2 linked regions of the Bremerella alba genome follow. The protein of the gene in region 1 interacts with the protein of each later gene in a pairwise test. Links are inferred from orthologs where the notes say so. Each region holds a gene or a part of one and is shown in the gene's direction. Other genes may lie near its edges. The genes, in order: def and HOV93_RS14745.

Evidence for each region.
Region 2: the proteins of def (region 1) and HOV93_RS14745 interact in binary tests that used the Escherichia coli proteins (3 or more experiments, as listed by UniProt). The link is inferred for Bremerella alba from one-to-one orthologs.

The regions. Positions count from the first base shown.
Region 1 is NZ_JABRWO010000024.1:2,497-18,503, reverse strand. What follows is about bases 9,005-11,809. They hold def (peptide deformylase), read left to right. Parts: upstream 9,005-10,020; coding sequence 10,021-10,599; downstream 10,600-11,809. Other genes in these bases: fmt (methionyl-tRNA formyltransferase), read left to right, coding at 10,745-11,731; HOV93_RS25195 (helix-turn-helix domain-containing protein), read left to right, coding at 9,422-9,880; HOV93_RS25200 (DUF6932 family protein), read left to right, coding at 9,005-9,425. Outside these bases: HOV93_RS25230 (hypothetical protein), read right to left, coding at 1-398; HOV93_RS25225 (DUF1559 domain-containing protein), read right to left, coding at 417-1,322; HOV93_RS25220 (NAD-dependent epimerase/dehydratase family protein), read left to right, coding at 1,597-2,592; HOV93_RS25215 (serine hydrolase domain-containing protein), read left to right, coding at 2,592-3,905; HOV93_RS25210 (transaldolase family protein), read right to left, coding at 4,004-5,050; HOV93_RS26085 (efflux RND transporter permease subunit), read left to right, coding at 5,454-8,789; more of HOV93_RS25200, read left to right, coding at 8,877-9,004; HOV93_RS25180 (hypothetical protein), read left to right, coding at 11,845-12,081; tRNA (N6-isopentenyl adenosine(37)-C2)-methylthiotransferase MiaB, read left to right, coding at 12,228-13,658; HOV93_RS25170 (NADPH-dependent FMN reductase), read left to right, coding at 13,896-14,471; HOV93_RS25165 (hypothetical protein), read left to right, coding at 14,590-14,934; HOV93_RS25160 (hypothetical protein), read left to right, coding at 14,963-15,337; HOV93_RS25155 (hypothetical protein), read left to right, coding at 15,432-15,797; HOV93_RS25150 (hypothetical protein), read right to left, coding at 15,809-15,955. UniProt on the Escherichia coli protein: Removes the formyl group from the N-terminal Met of newly synthesized proteins. Requires at least a dipeptide for an efficient rate of reaction. N-terminal L-methionine is a prerequisite for activity but the enzyme has broad specificity at other positions.
Region 2 is NZ_JABRWO010000008.1:115,834-131,922, reverse strand. What follows is about bases 5,888-8,774. They hold HOV93_RS14745 (aspartate-semialdehyde dehydrogenase), read left to right. Parts: upstream 5,888-6,767; coding sequence 6,768-7,781; downstream 7,782-8,774. Other genes in these bases: HOV93_RS14735 (glycosyltransferase family 4 protein), read left to right, coding at 8,600-8,774; truA (tRNA pseudouridine(38-40) synthase TruA), read left to right, coding at 7,798-8,592; HOV93_RS14750 (HTTM domain-containing protein), read left to right, coding at 5,888-6,493. In the rest of the region: HOV93_RS14780 (hypothetical protein), read left to right, coding at 1-164; HOV93_RS14775 (ABC transporter ATP-binding protein), read left to right, coding at 161-1,135; HOV93_RS14770 (HpcH/HpaI aldolase family protein), read right to left, coding at 1,140-1,937; HOV93_RS14765 (protein-L-isoaspartate(D-aspartate) O-methyltransferase), read left to right, coding at 2,139-3,362; HOV93_RS14760 (TIGR03000 domain-containing protein), read left to right, coding at 3,605-4,714; HOV93_RS14755 (hypothetical protein), read left to right, coding at 4,866-5,531; more of HOV93_RS14750, read left to right, coding at 5,528-5,887; more of HOV93_RS14735, read left to right, coding at 8,775-9,793; HOV93_RS14730 (serine/threonine protein kinase), read left to right, coding at 9,941-10,876; HOV93_RS14725 (acetyl-CoA carboxylase carboxyltransferase subunit alpha), read left to right, coding at 10,927-11,919; HOV93_RS14720 (phospholipase D family protein), read right to left, coding at 12,017-12,721; HOV93_RS14715 (CvpA family protein), read right to left, coding at 13,189-14,112; HOV93_RS14710 (metal-dependent hydrolase), read left to right, coding at 14,338-15,078; dtd (D-aminoacyl-tRNA deacylase), read right to left, coding at 15,109-15,558; HOV93_RS14700 (hypothetical protein), read right to left, coding at 15,558-16,089.

The DNA.
Region 1 (16,007 bases):
ACAATATCTTGGGTCGATTCTTCCTGGGGTAGGTCTAACGAAACCTGGTAGTCCTGAAACAGCATGTACCCCATGGGAAAAAGGTCGTCATCGCCGTTTCCATCAAGTCCTACGATGGTGGCGAGATGGGGGCCGCCGACATGGCCGCGGGAAGCGTTGGCGGAATCGAACTTGCCATCCACAATTTCCATCGAGACGGCAGCGCCCCGATTACCCTGGCTCGAATCAGGGACGAGCGTAAGCGAGCCGACCGGAACTGGTTTTCCTTGATAAGTCACGGTGCCAGAGATTGGGTAAGTTCCCGAATCACTTTTCCCGCCGCAGCCGAACGTGGCTCCTAGCAAAACAATCGTGACCAGAGCTAGCCAAAAACGCGATGCGTGCAAGGTGAATAGCATGGGCGAAAATACCATGGATTAGTTAGCTGTGACTGGCTCGTTACCGGCCTTGCTGGCCCCGGCCTGGAACGTCGCGAAATCGATCGTTTCGGGTAGGAATGTCACCGAACCATCGCCGCGCGAGAACATCGCACCGCCTGGGTGCATGCTGCCGAACGCCACCGTGTTCCACTTGGTAGAGACGCCGCTGTTAATTGGGTGCTGAATATTCTTCGAGATCAAATAGAGCTTTCCGCGAGTATCGTTGTACTCGCCACGCAGCCAGTACCGTCGGTACGGCATATCCTGCCAAGAGTTTTCACCCATCAGGTAGGTGTTGGAGAGTCCATCGGTCACGTCGCGAAACTTCGAGCCTTTTTCCCACATGATTCCTTCGGTGCATGTGCCGCCGAATGCTTCGGAAAGGTCTATACAGTCATAGTCTTGCCCACTGGTGGCGTTGGTTCCGAGAGGTCCTAAGATTCCGAAGTAATGGATCACGTAGCATTGCTGGCCGTTGTAAGACTCTTCGGTGCGTTCCGAGTAAATTTCAGAACTCGGAGCACTGGGGCACATGTAGGCATCAATGCGGTTAATCCCATATTTCACTCGTCCCGGGGCAGCATGACCGCCGACGCTATAATCGAGGCCTTCGGCGATGGCGTTTTGTTCCAACTGCGGAAGAATCGAAGAACTCCAGCCGAGATGGTTCCCGCCATAGCCTGGCAGTGGCAAGATGCCAAAAATATCGTGATAGGTATGCATCGCCAGTGCGGTTTGCTTCGCGTTGTTAGAGCACTGCATCCGTCGAGCCGACTCGCGCGCTTGCTGCACGGCCGGCAGTAGTAAGGCAATCAAAACTCCGATAATGGCGATCACCACCAACAGTTCAACGAGCGTAAAGGCGCGGAAGCGCAGCCGCTGCGGCGAGGCGAAACGAAGCATTTCAATTTTCCCGTGATGAGACCGGAGCGAATCAGGAAAAGTCGACAAGAGAAGAGATGAGATATCCGACTTTCTGCAACCATCCTACCGGCAAGTGGAAAGTTGTTCCATATATATTTAATTTTTGGTTGGTTGATTCGGGATGTGAACCGTCTCGAACATAAACCCTAAGGGACAAATCAATTACATTGCTTTGTCCTATTTCAAAACGGGGGAATCTTGATGACAATTAAACGTAGGCAAGCTGCGAATAACGCGTGATTGGAGAAGGATAGTGCTGGCACTTGTTACCGGTTCGACTGGTTTAGTGGGCAATAACGTAACTCGGATGCTGCTAGAGCAAGGACATCAAGTTCGCGTGATGGTCCGTGATCCACGGATCGATCGTTCACTCGCGGGACTCGATGTCGAGGCTGTCCCCGGCGACATCCGTGACGAGCAAGCCGTTAACACGGCCATGATTGGTGTCGACGTGGTCATTCACGCCGCTGCGGTGGTGCACATTGGCTGGACCAAAGAAAAGCTAATGCACCAAGTGAACGTCGAAGGGACCAAGATCATCGCCCAAGCGGCCCTGAAGCAAGGGGCGCGTATGGTATATGTCTCTTCGGTCGATGCGCTTGGGGTGGGCAAAAAGGATGCGTCGGCCAACGAAGAAACGCCGCGCGAAGGAAAAGTGCCTTGTCCTTATGTGATCACCAAACGCGCCGCCGAGGATGCTCTGCGTGAAATGGTTCCGCAAGGCTTGAACGTCGTCATTGTGAATCCGGCCCTGATGTTCGGTCCGTGGGACTGGAAACCATCGTCCGGCAAGATGCTGATTTCGGTCGTGACAAAACAGCCCCCGTTGGCACCGCCCGGTGGCGGAAGCACATGCGACGTGCGGGACGTGGCTGCGGCAATTATTCAAGCAACGCACAAGGGTAGAGTCGGCGAGAACTACATCTTGGCCGGTGAGAACCTGTCGTACTACGACTTGTGGAAACGCATGGCCGCCATTACCGGACGGCGTCCTCCATGGGGACGTATGGGGCCGCTGGTCGGGATGATCGCCGGGTTTAGCGGTGACATGTACGGTCATATGGATGGAAAAGAGCCCGAGGTCAATTCGGCGGCAATCAGGGTTGTTCGTCAGTATCACTACTATCGTAGCGACAAGGCGATGGAAGAACTCGACTATCAGATTCGCCCGCTCGATAAGACTCTCCGTGACGCGTTGGTCTGGTTTCGAGCCAATGGTTATCTTCCGGCATTGGATGGTTCCGAGTGATGCCTGAACGCACCGATCGCCGCCAATTTCTAGCCCGGCTTGGGGCCGCAGTATCGGCCAGCGGTTTGGGGGCTTGGTCTGCCGACAAAGGCCATGCGGCAGACAGCGTCACTGCCAATGGTGATAGCCTGCCGGGGTTGGCTGCGTTCGATACGCTGATGGAGCGTTTCTTCGACGAGAATCAGCCGCTGGGCGCTTCGCTGGCCGTGGCCTACCAGGGGCGATTGGTCTATGCCAAGGGCTTCGGTTACGCGGACCTGGCCCGCAAGCAGCATGTTCAGCCGACTTCGCTGTTTCGCATCGCTAGTTTGTCCAAGCCCATCACGGCGGCGGCCGTGATGAAATTGGTTGAGGCCGAGAAAGTTCAACTCGATCAACCGATCGTGCCGCTGCTTGCGCTGGACTTTCTAGAGGATGATCCGCAAAGTTGGGCCGATCCTCGTCTGGCCGACATCACCGTGCGGCATTGTTTGCAGCATACCGGAGGCTTCGACAAACAGGCCTCCGGCGATCCGCTGGCATTGAGCCACCAGATCCGCGACGCGCTAGACGTGACCTTTCCGCTTTCCCAAGACAATCTGCTGCAATTCGCTTTGACCAGGAAGCTCGACTTCGACCCTGGGCACCAGTACGCGTATGCCAACATCGGCTATCTGATGCTGGGACGCTTGATCGAACAGCTCAGTGGCCAAACGTATCAGGCATATGTACAGCAAGAGATCTTGCACCCGCTAGGCATCCGCAGCATGCAGCTGGCACGCACGTTGAAAGAAGATGCGGCCCCAGCCGAGGTGCAGTATCGCGACGCGAAAGGCCGCACCGGGCCGAACGTCTTGGGGCTTGAAAGCGAGGACCCGGTACCCTTCCCTTACGGCATTGAACGGATCGAGAACGTATCGTCGGCCGGCGGTTGGCTGGCCTCGGCGGTGGAAGTCACGCGGTTTGCTTCGGGGCTGTTCTTCCCCCAAGGAAAACCGCTGTTAAACAAGCAATCGCAAGAGCAGATGTTCGCCAAGCCGCACATCAGCGGAGCGACACCAGATTGGAACGGGGCCTATTACGGATGCGGTTGGTTGGTGCGTCCTGTCCAGGGAAAGCTGCTACCGTGGACCTGTTGGCACACGGGGCAACTGGCCGGTGTGTCGTCGCTATTGGTTGCTCGCGCGGACGGGGTTTGCTTCACGGTGCTGTTCAATCAAGACTTCAACCCGGAAGGGCAAACGATGTCCGTGACAATCGATCCCCTCCTGCACGCACCAGCCAGCGGTGTCGGTCGCTGGCCGGCAGGAGACCTATTTACCCGATATCTCTAGAGCATAACCTGGTCCCGGGTTCACACGGCTGGACTGGCCAGCCGTGACACCCTTTGGGTTTTGCTCGATTGGGCAGAAGGCAATTCTAGAGAGCAACCCTAAACGGCTGCTTTCTTCGACTCGATCAATTCGAGCAAGGCCTTTTGCGGATCGGCGAATTTGGCGATCCCTTCTTCCATCAAGGTCTTCTCCAGGTGCTGGTAGTCGACCTTGCTTTCGAATTCTTCGAGCACTTCTGTCGGCGGCATCTGATCGATCTCGCGATCGAAGGACTGGCCGCTCTCTTGAACCTGTTGGTTCGTCTTGGGCGGGTTGGTTTCGATACCGTCTCCGGCGAAGGCCGCGACATACTTCCACGCTGGGTCCGAAGGGAGCTTCGTGCCAGTCGACGCGAAGATCAGCTCTTGCTGCAGTTTCAGGTTCTTATCGGCCCAGAACTCTGCGTTGTCTTTCCAGATGTTTTTTGCGTTAACAATACCGAGCTGCCCCTGAGCGGCGTCGCTGAGGTCAGGCAAATGTTTCTCGGAATAAACATCGACGCGGGAGACAAAGATAGAGTAGACACTTTTGAAAGCGTCGGTCGATTCGCGTCGCTGAGCACCGCGCCAGACAGCTTCGCGAGCTGCATGATATTGCCGCATGGTGAAGCAAAGTGTCACGTTCAGCGTGATACCAGCGGCACAAAGTTCTTCCAACGCATCGATGCCCGCAGGCGTCGCAGGGACCTTGATCATGCGGTTCTTGTGGCCCACGCCCCACTTCTTGCCCAGCTCGATGTACTGCTTAACGCGTTCATCGTGCGGCATGTTGCCGTCAGGGTCTTCCAGCAGCGGATCCAGCTCGAAACTGACGTAGCCGTCGTTTCCTTCGGTTCGTTCCCATACTGGCAGAAAGACGTCTTGCGCCTTTTGAACGAGTCGATCGGTGATCGTCCAGGCAATCTCGTGGGCTTCTTTACCTTGTGCGGTCAGCTCTTCGATCCAAGTGTCGAACTGTCCCGACTTTAGGAGGTCCGAGACGATGACGGGGTTGGAAGTCGCCCCGGAAACACCCAACTTGAAATTGGAATCGACTAACTGGGGATCGATGGAATCGAGCCAAACTTTCGTGCCGGCCTGAATGAGTGTCTCAAGTGGCGTCGTCATTACCGAGGGCTCCTTCTTTGGAAACAGGTTCTTAATTGGACGAAGTTGCCGTATTCTACCTTACCGCGAGTGGTGCGGATCTTCTTTTTCTGCGGTGCGAAGGTCCTGGAAAGCGTCATGGTTTACAATTGGCGAATGTGCGCAGCCTGGGATAGATGCGCCTGCCATAGACTCAACTTGAAGAAAACTGTAGCTTTAATCGCTTACAAACGCAAAAATTAGCGAAGTTTTGATCGTTTTGCGTAGAAAGCAGCAAGTAGCGGAAATTCTGTGAGGTAGCGGTAATCAGAGCCGAGTTCTCATAGCCGCGACCATTGGCAGAGCCGGTGGCGTTGGATCTTGGTCTGAGCGTCCGATTTACCTCGATCCAAGTTGCTCAAGGATTCTCAAAGAGCGGATTTTGATGCAGATGCGTCGACCTACATTCTTCGAGCGTTACGCCCTGTTCATATTGATGGCGATTTTCTTCCTCGTGCCCTTTGCGCTGCGCGGGGCTCGCTTGTCTTTGGAGCAGATGAGGAACGACGTCAAAGACTGGCTTCCCAGCGACTTTGCGGAAACCTCGGAACTCGATTGGTTTCGCGATCACTTCCTGGGCGAGCAGTTTGTACTGATCAGTTGGGATGGCTGCTCGGCCGATGACCAACGACTCGATTATCTCTCGCGGCTGTTGGTACCGCCGCCGCTGACCGAGGAAGAGAAGGACAGCGTTCCTAACGATCATCGCCTGCCAGACTTCATTGGCGACGAGTTAGGACTCTATTACCCTGGCGACCAGCATCAAAGTTGGGCCGGGCAAAACGAGAAATGGTTCCTCGGCAACGATGCGACCTGGTACTACCTTCTGGAAAATGGCGAAATCTACAAGTGGAATGGCCAAAGCACGGTGATTGGTGCCGTGGGTCGTGCCGGCGAGCGAATCTTCACCGGGGGAAACACGGCTGAAGGGGACTACGTCAAGAAAGTCCATGAAGAGTACTACAAGAAACCGAAGCTGCTTCAAGCACGACTCTTCAAATCGGTCACGACGGGCCCCGATGTTCTGGCCCAGTTGTCTGCCCCCGGCGGCACCCTGGTGCGGGACGATGACCCTAGCGACCAAGAGTTGAAAGCGGCCCGCGAGAAGGCCCTGAAGCGATTGACCGGCACGCTCTTTGGTCCCGATGGCAAGCAGACCTGCTTAATTGTCACGCTAACCGATGCTGGTAAGGTCGACTTGCGTCGCACAATGGGGCATGGCGTGCTCGGCCGACAAGAAGGGCAACTGTTGCAGCTTGCCGAACAAGCCGGCGTTGACCCAGACGAGCTTCGCCTGGGCGGCCCACCGGTCGATAACGTTTCGATCGATGAAGAAGGCGAACGCACGTTAGCCCGCCTGGTCAGCTTCAGCGTGATCATCGGACTGGGGCTTTCGTATCTGTGTTTGCGGAGCATCAAGCTAACGATCATGGTGTTCTTCGTCGGCGGTATTAGCGCCGTGACGAGCCTATCGCTGATTTACTGGACCGCTGGCCGTTTCATTTGGTGGCTCGACCCGACCACCGACGCCGTGATTATGTCGATGCCAGCCGTCGTGTACGTGCTGGGTTTATCGGGCGCAATCCATATTGTGAACTACTACCGCGATGTGGTGAACGAAACGGGCACGCTCCGCAATGCGCCCGAGTTGACGATCTCTCACGGTTGGTATCCCTGCACAATCGCCGCAGTGACCACGGCCGTGGGGCTCGGTTCGCTGGCGACCAGCAGCATTACGCCGATCCATAAGTTCGGGATATTCTCGGCGATGGGCGTTCTGGCAACGCTGATTCTCTTGTTCACCTACTTGCCGGCGGCGCTGCAGATGTGGCCCCCCAATGCCGTGAAGAAGAAGGGCGATTCCAAGCCGATCGAATCTTCTCCGACCGGGATATGGATTCGTGGCATCGGCGATCGAATCGGCGATTTCGTGATCGCCAACAATATTAAGGTTGCCCTGGGCTGCCTGGCCATGTTCCTCTTCTTCGCGTTCGGGCTGCAATACCTGAAGACATCCGTTCAACTTCTGAAGATGTTTGACAATGAGTCCCGCATCATTCAGGACTATGCCTGGTTAGAAGATAACCTCGGCAAGCTGGTTCCCATGGAACTGGTCATCCGTGTTGAACCCGAGATGCTGTACTACGATCAAGCAGACCCGGAAGCACCAGAAAAGGCGCTCAATCCGCTGGCATTGGCTACCGAGAACAAGGTCGATCCGAAGTTCCAGTACAAATTTCTGGAACGCATGGAGATGGCCCAGCGCGTGGCGAGCGTCGTCGAAGAGTACCTGGGACCTGAGGGGGCCAAGGTAGTGGGCCCACCGATGTCGGCCCTGACGTTTGCTCCGGAACTGCCTGATGCCGGCAGCAGCACGGCTTCGTTATCGGAGCGTTATGCCTATAGCAAACAACTGGAAGCTTCCTTCAAAGAGTTCGTGAAGTCCGATTACTTGCGCGTCGACAAGAAGAACGGCGCTGAGTTGTGGCGTGTGAGCCTGCGACTGGGTGCTTTAGAGAACATCGACTACGGTGATTTTGTTAACGATTTAAAGCAGGTCACCGAGCCGATCTTGGACGCCTATCAGGCCCGTGATCAGATTTTGGCACAGATCGACAAAGACCGAGACGGCCGCGGCTACGTCAACGCCAAGGTTGCTTTGCTGGGCGTGAACTACGCGTCGGCGAACGAAGCGGTTAGCGAAGACAAGTCCGCCGAGCTTGGTCGCTATGGCCACCTCGATGCGACGAAAGTGTTCTCGGAAACGCTTCGCGATTTGCTCGTCAACGCCCGGATCAAGCTCGTCGATCATGACCCCGGCACGCACACTCAGGATCGCTTAGATTACATCTTGGCCGACAAGACACACTCGGATTACATCGTGCTGATCGAGCCCAACCCGATGTACGACATGGCGGCGATTGCCGAGAACGCCAACATTCAAGGGACCTTCGACGTCACTGCCCATGAATACAGTGGGGAAGAGACTCCCCGGATGTACAGTGGCGATCGTCGGCCGGTGTCGCTTGTCTACACGGGCGTGGTGCCGGTCGTCTACAAGGCCGCACGTACGCTGTTGAGCAACCTGATCGAAAGCACGATCTGGGCGTTTGCCCTGATTGCTTTGGTGATGATGATGGTGCTTAAAAGCTTCCGAGCAGGGCTCATCTCGATGCTGCCGAATGTCTTTCCGATCTGTATCGTGTTCGGCTTTATGTCGTGGACCGGCATCGAAGTCGATATCGGCACGATGATGACCGCCAGCGTGGCGATGGGTGTGGCCGTCGACGATACGGTCCACTTCCTGACCTGGTTCCGCTGGGGATTGGACGAAGGGTATACGCGTGCCCGGGCCATTAAAGAGGCCTACAGCCGCTGTGCGATGGCCATGTTCCAGACAACCATCATTGGCGGTCTGGGGCTTGCCGTGTTCGCATTTAGCACTTTCACGCCGACGCAGCGTTTTGGTTACCTGATGGTCACGCTGCTGGCGGTCGCCCTGGTCGGTGACCTGATCTTCCTGCCGGCCCTGCTCGCTGGCCCTCTGGGACGTGTCTTCCGGCCCGATCGTAAGGCGCGGAACAAGCGAAAGGACGACGAGAACGCCACGGAAGAGCCTGCCGAGGAGACCTCCAGCGATGGAGATACCCCCACCGCAGTCGCTGAGGAATCAGACGAACCGCGTGTCTACCCGGTACACGGTCGGAGTCGGCCTGCATAACGGTTGCACTGCTGATTCACTTGACAAAGGTGTCAAGTTTGCCTCTCGCGTCAAGTTGGCCTATATTTAGGTAAGCAGAGGCTGCCGATGTTGCCAGAATTTACCGACCAAGGCCTACTCCCTCCTGGCGACTATGAGATGTCCCTGGACGAGTTGCGTCGATCGATTCTGGTGAAACAATCCAGTATTCGCGCCCCCACATGGGACGAGCATTGGCGACTTCAATTGGTTCAGAATCTTTCGGTTCTCTGTCATCAGCTTTGGCGTGTTGGAATCGATCAAATATTCGTCGATGGTTCGTTTGCGGAAGAGAAAGATCACCCAAACGATATTGATGGATACTTCGTGTGCGATGCCCACCAGTTCATCAGCGGGAAGCTGGAACGAGAATTGAACTTGTTGGATCCCCATAAGATATGGACCTGGGACCCGGCATCGCGTCGTCCCTATCGGGGGTATCCCAAACGCCAACTTCCAATGTGGCATCAATATCGTGTCGAGCTCTATGCCCACTTTGGACAGCCTTCGGGAATTGAAGATGAATTTGGCCATCCACTTGAGTTTCCGGCCGCATTTCGGCGAACCCGATTCGGAAATCACCCCAAGGGAATCCTGAAAATTGGAGGTGCAAAATGATTCGTAACGAGGCCGAGTATCAAGAGGCGGTGCAGCGTATTGAGCAGGAAGCCGAACGCATCGAAGCCCAACGCCAAGCACTAGAGAGCATGGATCTGACGCAAGAGGAGGTGGAACGGGCAATGGGACCGATTCGATCCTTTCACGAACAATTCAAGGAGGAAGTGACCAGCTACGAGCGGCTGAAGCGAGGGGAATTCGAAGAGGTTGAAAACTTCTACGGCGTGGGCCGTCTCTTAATCGCTCTACGGATTGCCCAGGGGATTTCGCAACGAGATCTGGCAAAGCGTCTAGGAGTGCACGAATCGCAAGTATCTCGGGACGAACGCAACGAATACCACGGTGCGACCTTGGAAAGGGCCAATCGTATTCTCGATGCTTTAGGAGTGGATCTTCGCACCCAAGTCGTTCGCTTGGAACGCAGCCAAGGTCAAAGTGAATCGGTTACTGCCTGAGCATAAGCAGCTTGCGGAAAGTCAGTGCCGGTCGACCGGTTCTCAATTCTTCCTATAATGGATCGTTTCGCGGCCTCGCTTCCGCATGGATATGCGAGGCCTGATCCTGTTGTTTGGGCCCGGCTCTTAGGACCGCTACGTTGCAGATTATTCACTTTCCCCACCCTACGCTGCGTTATAAATCGAAGCCTGTCAAACGCGTCGACGCGGAGCTTCGCGGCATGATTGCCGGGATGTTCGATCTGATGTACGAGGCCCGGGGAATTGGCCTGGCCGCCAATCAGGTTGGTATCCCGCTGCGGTTTTTCGTCATGAACCTGGCCGGCGAAAAGGGAGAAGGCGAAGAACTGGTCTTCATCAATCCGGCCATCAACCGGGGTACCGGATCGGACGAAGCCGAAGAAGGTTGCCTCAGCTTGCCCGGCGTGTATGGCCCCGTGATGCGTCCGGCAGAGATCATGTTTAGCGCGTACATGCCCAACGGCGAAAAATTTGAGCAGAAGGTCGACGGGATGTTCGCCCGCTGTGTGCAGCACGAGACCGACCACCTCGACGGTGTGATGTTCACCGATCGCATGGACGAAGACGCGTTGTACGATATTCAGCCGCAGGTCGACCAATTCGAGTTAACCTTCGAACGCCTGCGGGGCGAAGGCAAGCTGCCCACCGACGAAGCGATCAAGAAGTTTCAGGATGAACTCGAACAAAAGTATGCGTAGTTAGTTTTCAGGGTGACGTGTTCAGTTTTCAGCTTGAAGGAGACAGGGTTCTAAACATCACATGACTTTCGCATGCGTCAGTCGCGAGGCCTCTTCTGGCTGAACACTGAAAACTGAACACTGAAAACTATCCATCGGACTCTCTATGAAAATCGTCATGATGGGGACTGGGCCGTTTGCTGTTCCCACGTTCGAGGCCCTTGTTGCCAGCGAGCATGAAGTCGCTTGCCTCTTTTCGCAGCCGGTGCGGTCGGTGCATCGACGGAAGTCTTCCATTCCCACGCCCATGCGTGATGTAGCCAATGCGCATGGGATTGCCATTCATGACCCCGCGAGCGTGAACACCGAAGAAGCGAAAGATCTGCTTACCGATCTTCGGCCAGATCTGTTGGTGGTGTGCGACTACGGACAAATCTTGAAGGACTACATCCTGGCCACGGCGACCTACGGTGGCATTAACCTGCACGGCTCGATCTTGCCGAAGTATCGCGGCGCGGCACCGGTCAACTGGGCGATTCTCAGTGGGGACGAGGAAACAGGCATCACAGTCATTCACATGACACCGAAGCTCGACGGGGGACCTTGTTTAAAGGTCGTGCGAACCCCGATCGGTCCGACGGAAACAACCGTCGAGCTAGAACCACGCCTTGCAGATTTGGGCGTACCGGCCGTGCTCGAGTCGATTGAGATGTTGCAGAACCATGGCCCCGACGGCACCCCTGGCCAGGTTCAAGACCAGTCGTCTGCTACCAAGGCACCACGACTGGCCAAATCGGATGCGGACATCGATTGGAACGACTCCGCCGAGTTGATTTACAACAAATTTCGGGCGTTTCAGCCTTGGCCCGGCTGCTTCACCCACCTGCAGCAGCATGAAAAGCCGCCGCTGCGGATTATCCTCAAAGAGATCCGCCTCTTGCGAGAGCCACCCCTGCCGGGTGTTTCGCCCGGGTCGGTCTCGGTGGTGGCGGAAGATCGCCTGTATTTTGCGGCAAAGGATGGTCAAATTATCATCGATACCATTCAACCCGCAGGCAAGAAACCGATGCAGGTAGCCGACTTCGTGCATGGTCACCATCCGAAGGTAGGTGATCGCTTGCTATCGGAATCGAAGCTTTCGACCGCAGAATAACCCGTTTCTGGCCTGTTTTACCCAGTTTGCCGCGGAAATCCCTCTCGCCCCCAACTGGGGTCGTTGTTTAAGATACACCGTTGGTTTTCTGCACGGACGCGGGATTATATGCTGTGAGTCGCTGGGACATCGTTCTATTTGCCGTCGCTTCCTACATCGCCATCATGGGATTGGTGCGGTTGATGAGGGTGCGTCGTATTCGCTTGGAACGGCAGTTCCAGGAGGAATTCCGTCGCCTGCGCGAGATAGCCCTCAAGCAGCAGGCCGAAGATGAACGCAAGGCCCATGAACTCGCCGAACAAAAGCAGTTTGAAGAATTTATCAAGCAGAAACACAAAGAAGCCGCTTAGTCTTGGAACGTAATTGAGGGGGAACCCCTGCTGACTAGTCCAGCAGTCTAAGATGGGGACCCACGAGATCCACTGCCAGACCATCCCGCAGTGGCAACTGCCACGCTAAGCCATCTGCCCAACCAGCCATACGAAGATCCGTCCGCATGGAAAAACGTCTATTTATTGAAACCGTCGGTTGTCAGATGAACATGCTCGATAGCGAGCTCGTCGTGGCCTCGCTGCGCAAGCAGGGCTACGTGCTGACCACCAAGCCGGAAGAAGCCGATACCCTGCTCTTCAATACGTGCAGTGTTCGTGCCCAGTCAGAAAACAAGACTTACAGTCACCTCGGCGTGCTGCGCGACTTGAAAGAGAAGAACCCCGAGAAGGTCATCGGAGTGATGGGCTGCATGGCCCAGAACCATCAGCACAAGATCTTCACCCGCGCACCCTACGTCGATTTGATTGTCGGGCCGGGGCAACTGCATCAAATTCCTTCGATGATCGACAAGATCAACTCAGGCGAAGGGAAGCAGATTGAAGTCAGCCTGGGCCGCAAAGACGGTACCCGCGATCAAATCACTCGCAGCCACGAAAGCTTCGACCCGCTGCGCGATCCTGAGATGCGTCCAACGCCGTTTCAGGCCTACGTGCGAATTCAAATTGGCTGCGACAAGTTCTGCACGTACTGCATCGTGCCGAGTGTCCGAGGTCCCGAGCAAGGCCGTACGCCGGAAGACATCCTCCGCGAGTGCCGTCACCTGGCCGAGCATGGCACGGCTGAAATCACGTTGGTAGGCCAAACGGTCAACAGCTATAAGGCCACCGACGCCAGCGGCAAGCTCTGGCGTCTGGCCGATCTGCTGACCGAACTGCAAGAGATCGAAGGGCTCGAACGCATTAAGTTCGTCACCAATTACCCGAAAGACATGACCCGCGAACTGCTCGAATCGGTTCGCGATTTGAGCAAGGTCTCGCCGTACCTGCACGTGCCGCTGCAAAGTGGTTCCGACGAAATCCTCAAGCGGATGAAGCGTGGATACACGGTGGCCGACTATCGCGACATGATGGCGCGGATTCGCGAGATCGTGCCCGGCTACGCGGTAAGTAGCGACTTTATTGTCGGCTTCTGCGGCGAGACGGAAGAGGACTTCCAGAAGACGGTCGAACTGGTCGAAGAGTGCCGCTTCAAAAACAGCTTCATCTTTAAGTACAGCGAACGCGAAGGTACCCGCGGCGCGGAAATGTTCATCGACGACATTCCTCGTCACGTCAAACAGCAGCGAAACAACGACCTGCTGGCGGTCCAAAACCGCATCAGCCTGGAAGACAACCAAAAACTGATTGGCGACACGGTTCAGGTCCTCGTCGAAGGCCCCAGCAAGACGGCTATCAAGCATGCCCAGGCCGAGCAGAATCCGCATGCAACGCAGTTGATCGGGCGAACGCACTGCGACCGGATCGTTGTCTTTGATGGCAACCCGCGTCAGATCGGCAAGATCATGCCGGTGGTGGTCTACGATTGCCACGCGCATACTCTCTTCGGCGAAGTCGTCACACAAGAATGTGGTCCGGAACTTTTCGCGCTCGGTTAGCGTCTGACCCTTGGGTGCCCTCGGAAACGTCGTCGCGTGCATGCCAAATGGAAACAGAGAAAGAGACGAACCGCGGGTTTCGCAGCGCACAAGCGCGTGCTGTGACAGATCGCAGGGGCTTGTCTCTTTTTTCTAGGTAACGTCGCTTCCCATGGATCATGGTCATTTGTTCTGGTTGCTTGGGTTGCTACCATGATGGTTCAGCTTCGAAGTCACAATCCGCAGGAGCCACCGACCATGAGCCGACCGAAGATTCTCGCTTTCGCTGGAAGTACCCGACGCGATTCTTTCAACAAGAGGCTGATTAAGATCGCCGTGAAGGGGGCCCAAGATGCCGGTGCCGAAGTCACCCTGCTGGATTTAGCCGACTTTCCGATGCCGTTGTACAACGCGGACTTGGAAGCAGAGCAAGGGATTCCGGAAAACGGGAAGGCCTTGAAAGAGTTATTCCTGGCGCATCAGGGGTTGTTGCTTTCGTGTCCCGAATACAACAGTTCGATTACTCCTCTTATGAAGAATACGATCGACTGGGTATCGCGACCGATGGAAGGCGAAGGCCCGCTGGCAGCCTACAGCGGTAAGGTCTGCTCACTGATGAGTGCTTCGCCGGGGGCTTTAGGGGGACTTCGTGGTTTGGTTCATGTGAGAGCCATCCTGCAAAATATTGGTGTGATCGTGCTGCCCAAGCAAATGGCTATTTCAGGGGCCAGTAATGCGTTTGCTGAGAATGGCTCCCTGAACGATTCCAAGCAGCAAGAAACGATTGAAGGTTTGGGGAAATCGTTGTGTGGATTTTTAGAGAAGTTGCAATAAGCAAGGTTGCCAAGCGGAATCGTTTTCCGGTTATCGATCGCACGCTTTGATTGGCGTATCTCTTCTCTTCGTGACTCATCTCATATATAGAGCCTGGTAGTCGAACCAGAGCATCGCCATGGTTGAACATCCCGAGTATCTCGAATTCGTAATATCGGGAGATCCTACGGAAGACGCGTGGGTTAAGCTGATGCACGAAATCGTCGAAAGCATCCAGAAGACGGGCAAATCTCGAGTCTTCATCGATGCTTCTGGCTTGACCAATCGGGTCGATTCGATGGTCCGCTACCGAATGGGAATCCGCACCGGCGAGACATTCGGCGTCCGTGTTCGCATTGCCGCTTTGCGTCCTGATTGGGATGAAGACAATTTTTGGGAAACCGTCGCGAGCAATCGCGGGGCGATTGCGAAATCGGACGTCGATCGGGCGAGCCTGCTCGATTGGCTTCTTAGCGAACAATAAGGGCTCACCGTCTGGATTGCATTTTGCCATGTCCCAATTTGAACATCCCTACGTGGAACACTCAGAGCACCTCGAGTTTATTGTTCCCGGTTCAGCAATCGACGAAGCGTTTTTCAACGACCTGCTGCAAGCGATGGTTGAGGCTACCGAGAAAACGGGGAAACGAAGAGTTTTCGTCGATCGAAGTCAAAGCGATCAATCGATTCCAACGGATGCGATGGTCGTCTATCGCTTGGCGATCCGAGTCGGTGAAGCGTTCGGGGCCTCGGTTCGCATCGCGGCGTTCTCTCCTTGGGCTGAAAACGACTCGTTTTGGGAGAATGTCGCGACCAATCGAGGAGCGATCGTCAAAGCAAGCAACGACCGCGAGAGCTTGCTGAGCTGGTTATTGAGTGACGACTAATTCATGCGAAGCGATTTCCAGGCTTGTTTTTAAAGAATCCGCAAGCATAAATAGAGTTGGCAGTGCACGTTCCGCTTAAATCTTTTGAGAGATCATGACCCAGCTTCGCATCGAACTGATCGAGCACCCCGATTATCTTGAGTTTGTCTGCTCAGGGGACCATGTCCCTGAGGATTGGGAAGATTTAATCAAGCAGGCTCACGTTGCATGCCAACGTACCGGGAAGACGCGTGTTCTGATCGAGGGCATGTCGCTGGATTCCACCTTAGACAATATGACCCGTTACCGCGTTGGTTTGCTTGTAGGAGAGTTGTTCGGGCCGGAATACAGGATCGCCGCTCTAATGCCCCAAGAGCATATCAACTATTTCTGGGAGACGGTCGCGCACAACCGCGGCTCGAAGGTAAAAACGGCGAGTGACTATGCCATGCTGATGGACTGGCTGAACGAAGAAGACTAGCCTGGCCTGGCCTACCACTTCGGAATATGGAGCTTGCGGTTCATCAGTACGGCCCAGATGGTCATGCCAACCAAAATGATGCCAGCCGACATGATAATCGTCAGGTCCATATACAGGGTCAAACCTAACAGCCCGGCAAATACGACAAGATAAGACATAGGATGCTTCCACTCAAAAAACGACGAGACTTTGTTGGAAGCTTTCGTCGCA
Region 2 (16,089 bases), on another replicon or contig:
TCGAAGGAGACCGAGCCGTCTTGGTGGGTAAAGTCAAAAACCCACCGAGCAAGATTCAAGTCAATGGCCAGTCGGTCGACGACGCCCATGCTCAATCGTGGTCGTACGTGCGAATCATTTATCCCGTCCAGAAGCGCAGCCCGAGTGAGATAGCCCAGAGATGATCAAGACTGTCGACCTGACCAAAAAGTACGGCGATTTTTTCGCGATCAAAGGTATTGAACTCGATCTCGACCAAGGAGACGTGTTTGGTTTTATTGGTCCCAATGGTGCCGGCAAAACGACCACCATGCGGATCATCGCGACGCTACTCAACCCCACCTGGGGCGAGGCCTACGTTTGCGGCAATTCGATTTACACCAAGCCGAAGGAAATTCGCCGACTGGTCGGCTACATGCCTGACTTCTTTGGTGTGTACGACGACATGAAGGTGATCGAGTATCTCGAATTCTTTGCTGCCGCCTACCGTATCAACGGAAAAGAACGTGCCAGGGTATGCAACGAGATGCTCGAACTGGTCGACCTCGAATTCAAGCGCAACGCATTCGCCAACACGCTTTCCCGTGGTCAAACGCAGCGTCTGGGCCTGGCCCGCGTGATGCTTCATAACCCTCAGGTTTTGCTGCTGGACGAACCGGCCAGTGGTTTAGATCCCCGTGCTCGTATTCAGATGCGAAACCTACTGAAGCGTCTGCGCGACATGGGGAAGACGATCGTCGTTTCCAGCCACATTCTGCCGGAACTGGCCGACGTTTGTAACAAGATCGGCATCATCGATCGCGGCGTGCTGGAAGTGAACGCTTCGGTCGCCGAGGTGATGAAGCAGGTCAAACAGAAGACCACGCTCCTGGTTTCTGTCTCCGGCGATAACGACGCCGCCGGCAAAGTGCTGGAAGAAGCCGACATCGTCGAAAGCATCGAGTCGCGTGTCGATCACCTGTTGGTGACGCTCAAGAAGGAAGCGGAAGATTACAGCGACCTGCCCACAATGCTCGTACAGGCAGAGCACAAGATTACCATGTTCCGCGAAGAGGAAATCAACCTCGAATCGGCGTTCATGGCCCTCACCAAAGGCATGGGGCAGCAGGCCGCTACCAAGCCTCCGACGACTGAACCCTCGAAGGAAGAGGGCTAGGGCATTAATACCGAGCCAGGTCGCGTTGATCGCCATCGGGGCGCAATGTCTTGAGCGACGCCTGGGCTTGGACCGACATCATTCTCAGATCGCTTCCCACGGCCAGAAATTGCATGCCTTGGGCGGCTCGCTGCAACGCTTCTTCTGGCTCCATCGTATGCATGCCGGTCGGTGTACCGACCTTCTTACCGGCGGCGATCACGCGCTGGATCATTGCTTCGTGGGCTTCCGGCGTTGGGTCGGTGCCGTCCGGGGTGCGCATTTGGGCCCGCAGGTCGTTAGGGCCGATGAAGATGCCGTCGCAGCCAGGCAGGGCATAAATGGCCTCGGCATTTTCGACCCCAGTTGGGCTCTCTGTTTGTAAGATCACCAAAATCTCGTCGTTCGCCTGACGGAAATAGTCGCTGGCGGTCGCGCCAAAGTTCATCGCGTGCGTGCCTCCGCCGACGCTGCGACTGCCTTGCGGAGGATACTTGGCCGCAGCGATCACGCGCTGGGCCTGCTCGACGGTATCGACCATCGGGGCAATGATCCCCCAGGCACCTGCGTCGAGTGTTCGCTTGATGGTCGTGTGGTCATGATCAGGGATCCGAGCCAGCGGCACGTTGCCGGCATCGGCCACCGCACCAAAAATCATCGCCGCCTGAGACCAGTCGATTGCGGAGTGTTCGATATCGAGCGCCAGCCAATCCCAACTCATGCGAGCCAGAACCCGCGAGGCGTACAGGTCCCCCAGCGACAGCCATGTTCCGAAAGTCGGCTGGCCTGATTTCAATTTCGCTTTGACAGGGTTATGACGCATGGGACGGTCTTTCCATCGAACGGGGGCACAGAAAAGACACATTCTCAGTTTCCAGCCTGCCGGCTGCAAGTCAGAGCGAGCACTTCAAAGCAAGACGGACCTGTAAAAAAGTCGGTAAAAAGGCGTGTTTCGAGCATAAACAACCTATAATGAGAGGTCGTAGGCCTACTAGAGTTTCCCTCTTTTTACCCTGCCAAGCTCATGACTCGATTGAATCGTTTGACCATCTGTTGTGCTGTTGTTGCACTCGTCTCGCTCACGTTTGTCCCTGCGTCCCAGGCCCGCGATCCTTACGAGGCGGCTCGCGACCGGTTGGTAGAAACGGCGGTCGTCGCCAACGGCGTCAAAGATCCGCGCGTCATCGCTTCAATCCGCAATACGCACCGGCACGAGTTTGTCGCGGCGAATCAACGTCAACAAGCCTATTACGATATGGCGCTGCCCATTGGCGAAGATCAAACGATTTCGTCACCGTTTATCGTGGCCTACATGACCGAATCGCTCGATCCACGCCCCACCGACAAGGTGCTGGAAATCGGAACCGGCAGTGGGTACCAGGCGGCAGTCCTGAGTCCGCTGGTGAAACAGGTCTTCAGCATCGAAATCAAAGAACCGCTCGGACGCAAAGCGGCCCGCACTCTGAAGCGACTCAACTACGACAACGTTTACACCAAAGTAGGCGATGGTTTCCTGGGTTGGCCGCAGTATGCTCCGTTCGACAAGATCATTGTCACGTGTTCGCCCGAAAACGTGCCCAAGCCCCTGGTCGATCAGCTCAAAGAAGGGGGTCGCATGATCATTCCGGTCGGCGAGCGATACCAACAAACGCTCGTTCTGTTCACTAAGAAGGATGGCAAGCTTGAAGCCGAACCTCTGCGTCCAACGCTATTTGTGCCAATGACCGGAGAAGCAGAAGCGCGACGCCAGGTGAAGCCAGACCCGGCCAATCCACGTTTAACAAACGGAGACTTTGAAGAAAAGCTCTCAGAAAATGGCACCGTCCCCGGCTGGTACTATCAACGCCAACTGGAACTCGTGGAAGATTCGAGTTCCCCAGGCGGAACGCAATGCTTGAAGCTTTCCAACGCCGATCCCGGGCGTGTTGCGCTTGTGCTGCAAGGGCTGGCACTCGACGGCCGACAGGTGCAACGGCTGAAGATCAATGGCTGGGCGAAGGTCGATGGGATGGGACTTGGCCCTGATCGAACCTTGGCGCCGATGATGGTGATCACATTTTACGACGAACAACGCCGCGAACTGGGAAAAGCGGCATTGGGCCCGTTTATTGGTTCGCTCGACTGGCACGAAGTGAGTAAGATTGTCAACGTTCCGCCTGCAACGCGTGAAGCGTTGTTTCGGGTTACGAACTTTGGCGCGGTTGGCACGATGTACGTCGATAACCTCTCGATCGAAGCCGCTCGTTAAAAAAGGGGGTGTCCACCCAGACCCCCATCGAGCTTTCAAAATATTGCGTAACTCTTTACGCTGCAGGGACTTCATGGCCCTTGAACCACCCGCCAACGAATTCTATCTATTCAGCAAATTTTGCCCATTCTGCTTGAATTGAAACCTACACTTGCTAAGTTCTAGAAAGGCAGCGTGTTGCTAGCCTAGCAACGAATGCAAAATCACATGTTTGACAAACGGTAGTTGGAGTGAATCCGGGTATGAAAAGCAGCATTGGGCGTAAATTTGCGTGGGCCGGCGCTCTGGCATGTGCCGCCATGGTTATGGGCACGAGCCAGGCAGAGGCCGGCTGGGGTTCCTGGGGATCGAGCGGCGGCAGCAGCGGCGGTTCGAGCAGTTCCTCTTGGAGCGCCAGCAGTGGTGGCTCGAGCGGATCGAGCGGTGCCAGCAGTGGCAACTGGCGTGGCGGGATCTTCCAGCGCTGGTGGGATAACCACCGTGCCGACAAGGTTTACGGCAGCAGCGGCGGAAGCAGCAGCTCCAGCTATGGTAGCAGCGGTGGATCGAGCAGCAGCAGCTGGGGTTCCAGCGGCGGCAGCAGTGGTGGCGGTTTGTTCGGTCACCATCGCGTGAAGCGAAGCTGGGGTTCCAGTGGCGGTTCGAGCGGTGGCAGCAGCAGCTCCAGCTACGGTAGCAGCGGCGCATCGAGCGGCGGCAGCAGCGGTGGTTCGAGTGCGACTTACCAGTACTACACGCCATCTGAATCGGCTCCTGCAGTCGATGTCCCAGCGGACGTGCCACCAGCAATTCCTGCTGAATCGGCTTCCTACCACGGTAACGACGCTGTCATCAACGTCAATGTTCCCGCAGGTGCCACGATTTACGTCAACGACAAAGTCACTTCGAGCACCGGTACCATCCGTCGCTTCGTTTCGCGTGACCTGGAACCAGGCTACAAGTTCGAGTACGAAGTCCGCGCTGAAATGCGTGTCGATGGTCGTCTCGTTCGCGAAGTGAAGAAGCTTCAGATGACCGCTGGTGAAGCGAAGGAACTTGAGTTCCAACTCGATCCAGAAACTAAGCCAGAAACCCAAGTTGTGGGTGCTCCGGTTGAAACCAAGGTCACCTTGAACGTTCCTGCGAACGCCTCGGTTACCCTGGCTGGCAACGAAATGCGTACCCTGGGTGCCCAGCGTGTGTTCAGCACCGTTGCTCTGGCGACAGGCGAAACCTGGAAGGATTACGACATCGTCGTGACCGTCCTTCGCAACGGAACGCCAATCACCCAGCGTAAGGTCATCGACCTGACCGGTGGTGAAGAAATGCAGATCAACTTCGACTTCAACGCTGATTCGGTTGCTTCGCTCTAGTAGCGAACTTGCCAGAATAGTTTGACTAAACAATAAAACCCTCGCCTTGGATAAACTTCAGGCGAGGGTTTTTTCTTTGTAAATCGGCTGACCTGAACCCCTACGATTTCAGGCAGCCTTTCTGGTCGTTTTGGTCGATACGTTAAATACCATGAACGATCGACCCCAATCACCCGCCGAAGCGAAGGCTGCCACGCCAAGAATTGCCTGGAGCTCAGGCTTTCGTGGTTTTGTCAGTGTGTTACTGCTGATTCACCTGGTGGCACTCTTTGTCGGCCCGTGCGCTTCCCCTCCACCGTCAAGCTATTGGGCCCAAGGAACCGAGCAGTTCATAGCCCCTTACTTACATGCGACGTTTCTCCGCGGTCACGGCTATCGATTCTTTGCACCCAACCCAGGCCCAAGTCACCTGGTACGGTACGAGCTTCTCGACGAAGCGGATGAAGAGATCGGCGAGGGCACCTTTCCCAGCCTCGACCAACACTGGCCGCGGCTGTTGTACCACCGCCATTTCATGATCAGCGAGTCGATGTTCAACACGGCCAATGTGCCTATCGAGCCTCCGCCGTCGGAAGCACCGCCTAGTGTCCATGCCGAGTTCCAGGCAGTCGCCGGACTGCGAGATGCCTACCTCGATTCGATCTCGCGTTACCTCGCGCGCCAACACCCCGAAGCGACCAAGATTCGGATCGTGATGGTGCAGCACGCCATTCCGCTTCCGCAAGATGTCGCCAACGGTCGTCCCTTGAACGATTCAACGCTTTACGAAGAAGTGGTCCTCGGGGTGTACAACGTTCAGCCGGAGGATCGACTGTGATCAAGACCTACCTGCAAGAACTTTATACCGGCATACGCGATGGCTGGAATGGGTTCTGGTTCCGGCCGACCGATCCGGCGACCCTCGGACTGGTCCGCATCTTCGCCGGCAGCATGCTGTTCTATACGCATCTGGTTTGGTCGATCGACCTGACCGGCTTCATAGGAGAGCAGGGGAGGTTCTCGGCGGATCTCGTCGATCGGATGCACCAGGGAAGCACGTTCGCGTTCAGCTACCTGTGGCTGTTCGACGGCAACCCGGCCATGCTGTGGATGGTCCACATCGCGGCACTGGTCATCCTGCTGATGTTTACCCTCGGTTTTTATTCACGCGTCACAAGCATTCTCGCGTTCATCATTGCTGTCAGCTACGCGCATCGGGCACCGGGCGCATTGTTCGGTCTCGATCAAATCAACGTCATGCTGGCAATGTACTTAATGCTGGGCGGGGCAGGGGAGGCCTACAGCTTAGACCGCTTGATCGAAAAGTGGCGTTACCCCAAGCGAAAGCAGCCCACGACCAGCACCGTCGCGAATGTTTCGATACGCTTGATCCAGCTACACATGTGTGTCATTTACCTGTTCGCCGGCACGGGAAAACTGCTCGGCGATTCGTGGTGGGAAGGCACCGCCATGTGGGGCGCGGTCGCTAACAGCGAATACCAATCGATGGACATGACCTGGCTGGCCAGTTATCCGCTACTGATCGCGCTGATGACCCAAGTTTCGTTGGCGTGGGAACTCAGCTACTGCGTCCTGATTTGGCCGCGACTAACGCGACCGCTGGTACTCTTCATGGCGATCCCGTTACACCTGGGAATTGCCATTTGCATGGGCATGATTACCTTCGGCCTTGTAATGCTGATCGGCAATCTAGCTTTCGTTAGCCCCTGGATCATAAGAGAACTTGAAGCCACGATCCGCAGCAAACTCGAGAAAGATCCCATCCCAGAAGCTGCCTAAAGGGAAGGGCAGGGGGGCAAACGATCGTTTTTCTCGCAAAAACCGCATTAATTCTGAAAGAATTTCATGCCCCCGGCAGAATCTCGGTAACGCACCATGAAGCCAAGGGTTACCCGGAAATTCGAGACGCTTCTACTTCCTGTTTGGCGTGCCTTACCGCCCGAATGAACCTCATTACGCGTTGATGTGTCCCGGGGCGAGAATCTATAATGCAGGTTTTGGATATCCGCTAAGATCCATACAGGTAATTTGTTTAACCCCACAGGAAACGCCCGTGTACGAGAATCTGGCCATTGTTGGAGCCACTGGAGCCGTAGGACGACTGATTCGTCAGTTACTAGAGGAGCGCAAGTTCCCCTACAAAACCATCAAATTCCTCGCTTCGAAACGTTCCGCCGGCACAGAGCTCACATTCAACGGTGCCACGCACACGGTGGAAGAACTGACGCCTGATTCGTTCGAAGGGATCGACATCGCCATCGGCAGTACGCCTGACGAAGCCGCCGCCGAGTTCGCTCCATGGGCCGTCAAAGCTGGCTGCATCGTCATCGACGAAAGTGGCTACTGGCGCATGAAAGAAGACGTGCCGTTGGTCGTGCCGGAAGTGAATCCGGAAGCCATCGAGAATCACAAAGGCATCATCAGCAGTCCGAACTGTTCGACCACGCAAATGGTCGTCGCGATGAAGCCGCTGCACGACGCTGGCAAGATCAAACGCGTTATTGTCTCCACCTACCAGGCCACCAGCGGCGCGGGTGTTGTGGGCGAAGAAGACCTGATCGAAGGCGCCAAGGCAGTTCTCAAAGGCGAGGCCTACGAGAACAAAGCCTTCTCCCATCAGATCGCTTTCAACTTGATCCCCCAAATTGGTAGCGAGAAGTACGAAGGCTACACCTCTGAAGAAATGAAGATGGTGCACGAAACGCAGAAGATCTTCGGCGATGATTCGATCAAGGTCTGTCCGACCTGCGTTCGCGTGCCGGTGACCAACTGCCACAGCGAAACGATCATGGTCGAAACCGAACGTCCGATCTCGCCCGCCGAAGCGCGAGAATTGTTCGAGAAGACCGACGGCATCACCGTTATCGATAATCTCGGGGCAGGGGAGTACCCCATGCCGAAGGACTGCACCAACAAGAACGATGTCTTCATCGGTCGTATCCGTAAGGACCTTTCCTGCGAAAACGGTCTGACGTTCTGGTGTGTGAGCGATAACCTGCGAAAGGGTGCCGCGACCAACGCCGTGCAGATTGCCGAACTACTCGTTCGCAGTCAGGCCGCCGTCTAAGCTAGGCGCGCGTGCCATGAATTCTACCGAGCATGCAGCGGCCCGTTCTCCCGGCCGCTGCATTAAGTTGACCGTTGCCTACGACGGCACCAACTATCAAGGCTGGCAGCGTCAGGCCACCGGTCCCACGATTCAATCGGCGCTCGAAGCGGCCATCAACTGCATCGCGCAAGACGACGTCCACGTTTCCGGCAGCGGGCGAACCGATTCCGGCGTGCACGCCTGGGGACAGGTCGCCAGCTTTCATACGAAGTCGAAGATGCCAGCAGACGTCTTCCGCAAAGCACTCAATGCCACGCTCCCGCACGATATCGTTGTGCGGCACGCGTGCGATGTGCCGATCACCTTTCGACCGATCAACGATGCCATCTCGAAACGGTACCGCTACGTCCTGCAGCCAGGCCGCATCAACGATCCGTTCTCGCTCAAGCATGCCTGGTTTGTCAAACGTATCCTTGATGTCCCCTCGATGCAGGCCGCCGCCCAGGCATTGATCGGCGAGCACGACTTCGCCACGTTCCAATCCACCGGCTCGCCGCGTCAATCGACCGTACGCACGATGCTCGATGCCACCGTGACGGTGCACGACGCCGACGAACGCGCGAAGATCTTCATCGAAGTCGAAGCCACTGGATTCTTGTACAACATGGTCCGCATTATCGCCGGCACGCTGGTCGACATAGGGCAGGGGAGGCGCACCGCCGATTCCATGGCCGAAATCATCGCCTCGTGCGATCGGTCTCAAGCCGGCATGACGGCTCCGGCGCATGGACTATACTTGCTTCAGGTCCATTACCCTCCGCACCACTGAATCTTTCTTGAAAGCCAATCATCCCATGCGTGTTGCTCATGTGATTACCCGAATGATCATTGGCGGCGCGCAAGAGAACACGCTTTACAACTGCTTGGATCTGGTTCAAGAGTTTGGTGACGACGTTCTGCTGATTACCGGACCGAGCGAAGGCCCCGAAGGTAACCTGCTGCAGCAAGCCCACGCCCAAGGGGTGCCGGTGCAAACATTGCCTAACCTCGTGCGGAACATTCATCCGGTCACCGACTGCCGAGGCTATCAGGAAGTCAAAGCGGCCATCAAAAAGTTTCAGCCTGAAGTGGTGCACACGCATAGCGCGAAGGGGGGCATGCTCGGGCGCAGGGCCGCCACGGCGTTAAAGGTACCGGCCATCATTCACACCGTGCACGGCGCTCCGTTTCATCCCTATCAATCGACGCTCGCGCGGAAGTTCTTCATTGCCTGCGAGCGCTACGCATCTAGCCAGTGTCACCAACTGGTCAGCGTGGCCGATGCGATGACCGATCTCTTAGTCGAAGCCAAAGTCGCGCCGCGCGAAAAGTTCGTCACCGTCTACAGCGGCATGGAAGTCGAACCCTTTCTAGAGAGCAGGGGACTGCGCGAGCCAACTCGCCAGCAACTCGGCATTCAGCCCGGCGATGTGGTGATCGGCAAGATTGCTCGGCTGTTTCATCTGAAAGGGCACGAGTATGTAATTCAGGCGGCAAAAGAAGTCGTCGCTAAGTGCCCGCAGGCCAAGTTTCTTTTCGTAGGAGATGGAATTCTGCGCGAGAAGTTTGAGGGAATGATTGCCGAGGCAGGGCTGACCGATCACTTCATTCTCGTCGGCCTGGTACCCCCGAGTGACATCCCGAAGTATATCTCGGCGATGGATGTTCTCGTGCATACCAGCCTGCGCGAAGGGCTGGCCCGCGCACTTCCGCAAGCGCTTTTAAGTGGCAAGCCGGCCGTCAGTTTCGATATCGACGGGGCACGCGAGGTGGTGTCCACCATGGAGACCGGTTTCTTGCTTCCGCCAGGGGATACGGCCCAATTAACGTCCGCGCTAATCCAACTGTGCGACGATCCTGAACTCCGCGAAAAGCTGGGAGAAGAAGGGCGACAGCGGTGCAGTCAGGTCTTTCCGCACCAGGTAATGACCCGCAGACTGCGCGAAATCTATCAGGAAGTGCTTCGCCGAAATGGATGTGAAGTAGTCTAACCCTGGAAAACCATTGTGGTTACGGTAGATGTGCCGGTAGTTCGCTCTTTTGAAACTCCTTTGATTAGGGTAAGATTAAGACGTCTGTCGATCCGATAGACTTTCGGGACAAATAGGGGCAAATCCTCCTCACGGATAATCTCATCGGTGTCTACCGCAGGAAGAAACTATATCGGTCCGTACCGCTTGATACGCATGCTGCGCGCCAGTAAGACGTGCCAGGTATGGGAAGCGATCCATGACTTGGACAATCGCCGGGTCGTCATCAAAACACTTCGCGAGAACTACATTCGCGACAAGGACGAGATCAACTCGCTGAAGCACGAGTTCACCGTCGCCGGCAAGTTCGATCATCCTTTGGTCATTCATGTCTACGAGTTCGACAACTTCCGCGGTGTCGCCTATCTCGTCCTGGAATTCGCCATCTCGCGCAACATGAAGATGGCCATTCGCGAAGGCGTAGAAGAGCTCGCCTACTGGACACCCAAGATCATCGAAGAGGGAGCCAGAGGCCTCGGCTACATGCACGAGCAAGGCTGGGTTCACTGCGACGTGAAGCCAGACAATTATCTGCTCGACACCGAAGGCAACGTTAAGCTCATCGACTTTTCGATCGCGCAGAAAAAGAAGAGCGGCCTCGGCAAGCTCTTTGGCGGATCGAAAGTCAAAGGCAACGTCCAAGGTACCCGCAGTTATATGTCACCAGAACAGATACGTGGTGCAGCATTAGATGACCGCGCCGATATCTATAGTTTTGGCTGTACGATCTTTGAATTGATCAGTGGCAAGTTGCCCTATACGGCTACCAGTCCCGATCACCTACTCGATAAACATTTGCGTGCCGGTATTCCGTCGCTGCAAGCTGCCAGCGAGAACGTCACGTCAGATTTTTCTTCGCTGGTCGAACGCTTGATGGCGAAGGATCCCAAAAAGCGGCCCGACACGATGACCGATGTCGTGCGACTGTTGAAGAGCACCAAGATTTACAATATTCCACCCCGTAAGCCAGCCGCACTCGTTGAACGAGAAAAAGCGGCCGCGGCCAGCGGTGACGATTCCACCTCGGCGTCTGGCGATTCCTAGTTTCGCCAAGCGTTCTATCCCATTAATTGCCTGGAGCACTGAAAGCTTTCATGAGCACCTCGATCTATCTCGACTTCGAACAGCCGATTGAAACCCTCGAGAACAAACTGAAACAGCTTGAAGCCGAGAAAAGCGACACACCGGAACACCACGACGAGATCCGCCGCGTCCGCAAGCAACTCACCGATACGATGCGCGAGATCTACGCCGATCTCTCGCCATGGCAAACCGTGGAAGTTGCCCGTCACCAAAAGCGGCCTCAGTCGGCCGACTACCTGAACCTGGTCTTCGACGAGTTCGTCGAGCTGCACGGCGACCGCAAGTTTGGTGACGACCGCGCACTGCGAACCGGCTTCGCCAAACTCGACAAGCACAAGGTGATGTTCCTCGGGCACTTCAAAGGACGCGACCTGAAGGAACGCAGCGAGTGCTACTTCGGCTGTGCCAATCCTGAAGGCTACCGCAAGGCGATCGAAAAGATGGAGCTCGCCGAGAAGTACAACCTGCCGGTCATCGCGTTCATCGACACGCCGGGCGCCTACCCAGGCATCGGCGCCGAAGAACGCGGCCAGGCCATGGCGATCGCCGATTCGATGTTCGCCATGTCGCGTCTGAAGACGCCAATCATCTCGGTCGTCATCGGCGAAGGTGGCTCTGGCGGCGCACTAGGCATCGGCGTCGCCGATCGCACGGCCATGCTTCAGCATGCTTACTACTCGGTGATCAGCCCCGAAGGTTGTGCCGGCATCCTGTGGAAGAGCCACGAGTTCAAAGCCAAAGCTGCCGAGGCCCTGAAGTTCACCTCGAAGTATCTTCCCAAGTTCGGAATCGTCGACGACGTGATCGAAGAGCCACTCGGCGGAGCCCACCGAGACCATCATCAAATGGCAGCTCGCCTGAAGATGTATCTCGTCAAAACGGTCAACGAACTGATCGCCAAACCAACCGACCAACTGGTCGAAGATCGCTACGGCAAGTTCCGCCAAATGGGCATGTTCCTGGAACGCGAAACAGAAACCGCTCAAGCCGAACCGGCGAGCTAAATCGAAGCCAACTTGGCAACGAAATTCATCACCAAATCAAGCCGTCGCCAGTCAATCTCGCGGCGGCTTTTTCGTTTCGAAAGACTATGTTCATTTTTTAGTCGAGCGATACATTTTGAGGCCAAGTGATGTAGTCGCCAAAACGTTTGCTGTTCTTCACCTCGCCACCTTTTTGTTTGCCGAGATCAGTTAGCTCCCAATTGTTATCATTTCGTGCGATCCAACCTTTCTCTTGCAATTCGGAAAACAGAGCTTTGGAAGGTCGCTTTAATTGCTTAGCGAGTTGGCTTGTCGAGATCTGTTTCGCGAGAGAGTTCGCCTCGGCTATCGGATCGTCCTCGACAACTTCTGCTTCGATTAGCTCAACACTGATTTTGACTTGATCACTAATGCGGATCAGTCGCTGGGCCTCATCGTAAGTGTCTTTGAAAAGCTCTGGGTCGTCATCTCGATTGAACACGATTCCCATTTCATTGTTGTTGACTTGAGAGAACTCGTAGATGTTCATCGAAGTGATGATAGCTTCCGATTCGTTCAGGTAGCATTTTGCATGAAGGTTCTTACAAAAGCTGCAGCGAACAAAGGTCAACGACTCCAACCATGCAGACTCCCTGGGATGGAGATCGTTTTTCCCATACACGAGTCGAATATCGATTTTTAATCTGTCGAGATCTTCAATTAGCTCACGGATCTTATCGCTGAGCCGAAGGTACGGACTGATGATCACCAAGCGTTCTTTTGTCGACTTGATGAGCTGTTCTAAGTGGTACGTGATACCGGAAGTGTTTAAGAATTTAGCCATGGCATGAACTAAGGAAATGTTTCGTTAGTGGGAACAGAGCCCACGAGTTTACCAGAGTTGAACGGGCCAGTCTCGAAGTGGATTCTGTAGTTGTTATCGAAGCCAACTTGGCAACGAAATTCATCACCCAATCAAGCTGTCGTCAGGCAATCTCGCGGCGGCTTTTTCGTTTCGAAATGGAACGCGCCAAGAGACGCTTTCCGATGGCGTTTGGACCTGGGAGTCGGCCGTCGATCTTCGCGGCGACGAGAAGCGATCCTGAGAGACGATCTTCGCAGCGATGGCAACGAAGTTCATGAGAGAGTAGGGCCTGATCAGACGAAGGAGACGGATAACCCAGTCTCCATAGAACCCCCACTGCAACGTCCGATAATGTTTGTTATGTGCGGTTCGAGGCCTATTTTTACCGGGTTTTGTGTATTTCCCGGTTTTGGACCGCTTCTGCCCTGACGTTGCCAGTTCGGCTCTTAGTACCGTGGCTGCGTTGGGTAATATGGCTGGCCGTTCTGCATCGGAGCCGGTGCTTGTTGTGGCGGCTGCGAGTACTGCGGATAGTAGCTGCCGCCCTGCTGCTGCGGCGCCGGAATGTTCATCTGCGGTGGATAATATCCTGGCTGTTGCGGCGGCTGAGCCTGGCCGGAATACTGCTGCCAATTCGACTGAGCATTTTGTGGATTATCGATCGTCTGATTCACGAAATTCTGGAACTGCCCTGTTTGCTCTTGGACCTGATTCTGAATGTTATTTTGAATCCGATCCTGCACGTTATTCTGGAAGTTCTGGAACTCGCTCTGGAGGTTGAAATTGGCTGGGTCGATCGCCACGCCATCACCACCACTGGTACCGGCTCCGGTGTCGGCGAACCACTCGGGATTCTGTCCGTCGATGCGTTGGTTGTAGCGTTCAATGAATGGCCCCACGACCTCGTTCACTTCGGCCGGCATCACGCCTTGCAGATTGTCGATCACCTTGGTGATGTAGAAACCAGACTTCGACTGAACGATTTGCTGGCGGCTATCATCCTTGGTCAATGCCACGGCGAACATCGTCACGATGATGCACAGCAGCACTCCTTTGGCGAGCCCCAGTCCGGCACCGACCTGGCGATCCCAACTCTTGAGTTCAAAGCTCTTCAGCGTCTTGTTGACCATTGAGAAGATGACCCAGATGACCAACGAAGTCGTCATGTACAAACCCAGCATCGCGGCCTGGTTTCCCCATGGTGGCTGAAGCCCCAGCGCGTTGGCGACCGGCTCGCGAAGTTGCATCGAGATAAAGTAGCTGGCCACGAGCGAAGCAAACGAAGCAATTTGCCAGACCATGCCTTTGTACAGACCCCACAGGATTGCTCCTCCGAGGATTGCCAGCATGAGAAAATCGTATGCAACCATTGTTCGCTATCCATAGCTCCAAAAAAACTTCGCCCCAGAAGTCGCACGAGTATACGAACGTTACGTGGAAATCCGAAGGTCAGTTTCTCATGCTGCTAGCGGGCGTTGAAAAGATGCTCTGGAAACTAAACGTATCCTTCCGGTACAAGTGCCGAACTAACGACCTATCGCGCGCCGATGCACTGGCAGGGGGGCGCACTAAAAGTTTTTTGAGGCAGGGGATCCATGGCCGATTTCAATACGCACATTTCGACCAGCACGGCAGTCGGCGTTGGCGTTGGCTTCGCAGGCTACTTTCTACTCGATACGCCTGAGCCGAATCGGATCATCTCGTGCATGCTCGGTGCAGGCCTATGCAGCCTGGCTGGTATTTTGCCAGACTTAGACTCCGGCTCTGGTCGACCCCTTCGCGAAACAAGCAACGTCTTAGCAGCCGTCGTGCCCATGCTGATGGTCGATCGTTGGCAACACATGGGGCTCAGCGCCGAAGCGATCGCGTTGGCCGGTGCGTTGGTCTATATCACCATCCGTTTCGGCGTGGCCGAGATCTTCAAACGCTACACCGTGCATCGCGGCATGTGGCACAGTATTCCGGCGGCCATTTCGTGTGGTCTATTGGCATTCATCGTGGTCTCTGGCGAAAACCTCGACGTTCGCATCTTCAAGAGTGCGGCCGTCTTCATCGGCTTCATGGTCCACCTGATTCTCGACGAAATATGGTCGGTTCAATGGCAGGGGGCCCGGATACGATTTAAAAGCTCGTTCGGCACGGCTATCAAGTTCTGGTATGGCAAAAGCCTATGGTCGAATGTATCCACCTATAGCAAACTTATCGTATTAGTCGTTGTCGCTGTGGGTGATCCGATCATGATGGAACATTACCGGTTCCATCCACATCACCAAGAAACAGAAGCCGTACCCACACAGCAGATCGCAACCGAACAACCACCGCTCATTCAGCGGTAGTCTTGTTCCACAGCGTGATCTCAGCCAGCGTTAAAGAATCTTGCGGCTATCGAGCATCAACGTCACCGGTCCATCGTTCACCAGGTGGACCTTCATGTCGGCTTGAAAGATACCCGTCTCGACAGTCAGTCCCTGCTCGCGGATTTGCTGCACGTAGGCTTGGTACATCGCGTTGGCCTCTTCCGGTTTTGCCGCGCTGATGAAACTAGGTCGGCGGCCCTTGCGGCAATCGCCTAGCAGCGTGAACTGGCTGATCGCCAAGATGCTGCCGCCGACGTCGAGCACGCTACGGTTCATCTTGCCGTCGTCATCTTCAAAGATTCGCAGGTGAATTGTTTTCTCGACCAGGTACTTCAGGTCCGCGGCCTTATCCCCTTCCGCCACTCCCAGCAGCACCACCAGGCCTTGCTCGATTTGCCCGACGACCTGGCCATCGACTTTCACGTGAGCTTCCAGAACGCGTTGCACGACGCCGCGCATCAGTAGTGCCCCCCTGCCCCAGCCATCACGGCCATTCGATAGGCCTCGGTCTGATCGGTTGCATCCGGCACGATCGTCCGGGGTGATAGCAGTTCGCTGTTGGGCGAAACATTCCCTCGCACGCGCACCAATTCGACCGTCACCAATGGTTTCCGCTGCGTGGGCTCGATCGATTCCCATTGAATACGATGCGGAAACCCCGACCCTGCATCCAACAGCAAGCTGACACCATTGGGTTGCTGACGAAGAAAAGGAAACAACGCCGCTGCGTCCCCCTTTTTCGATCCTCGCACGAGAAGCAATTGCCGTTGCCCCTGGACCACGTTTTCGATCGAAGTGAATTGATAGCTTTTTTGCATGCGCCAGATTAAATGAGCGATCCCGGCTCGCGGCATCTTTTGGTGGGCAGGTGCCAGGTCGTCGAGCCGGACCATGGAAGCCGACTCTTCGACGTTCGTTTTCCACTGCGTCCACACAACCGCCTCGCTTGCCAGCACCGCTTGCTGAAAGAACATTGGCGCTACGGAACTC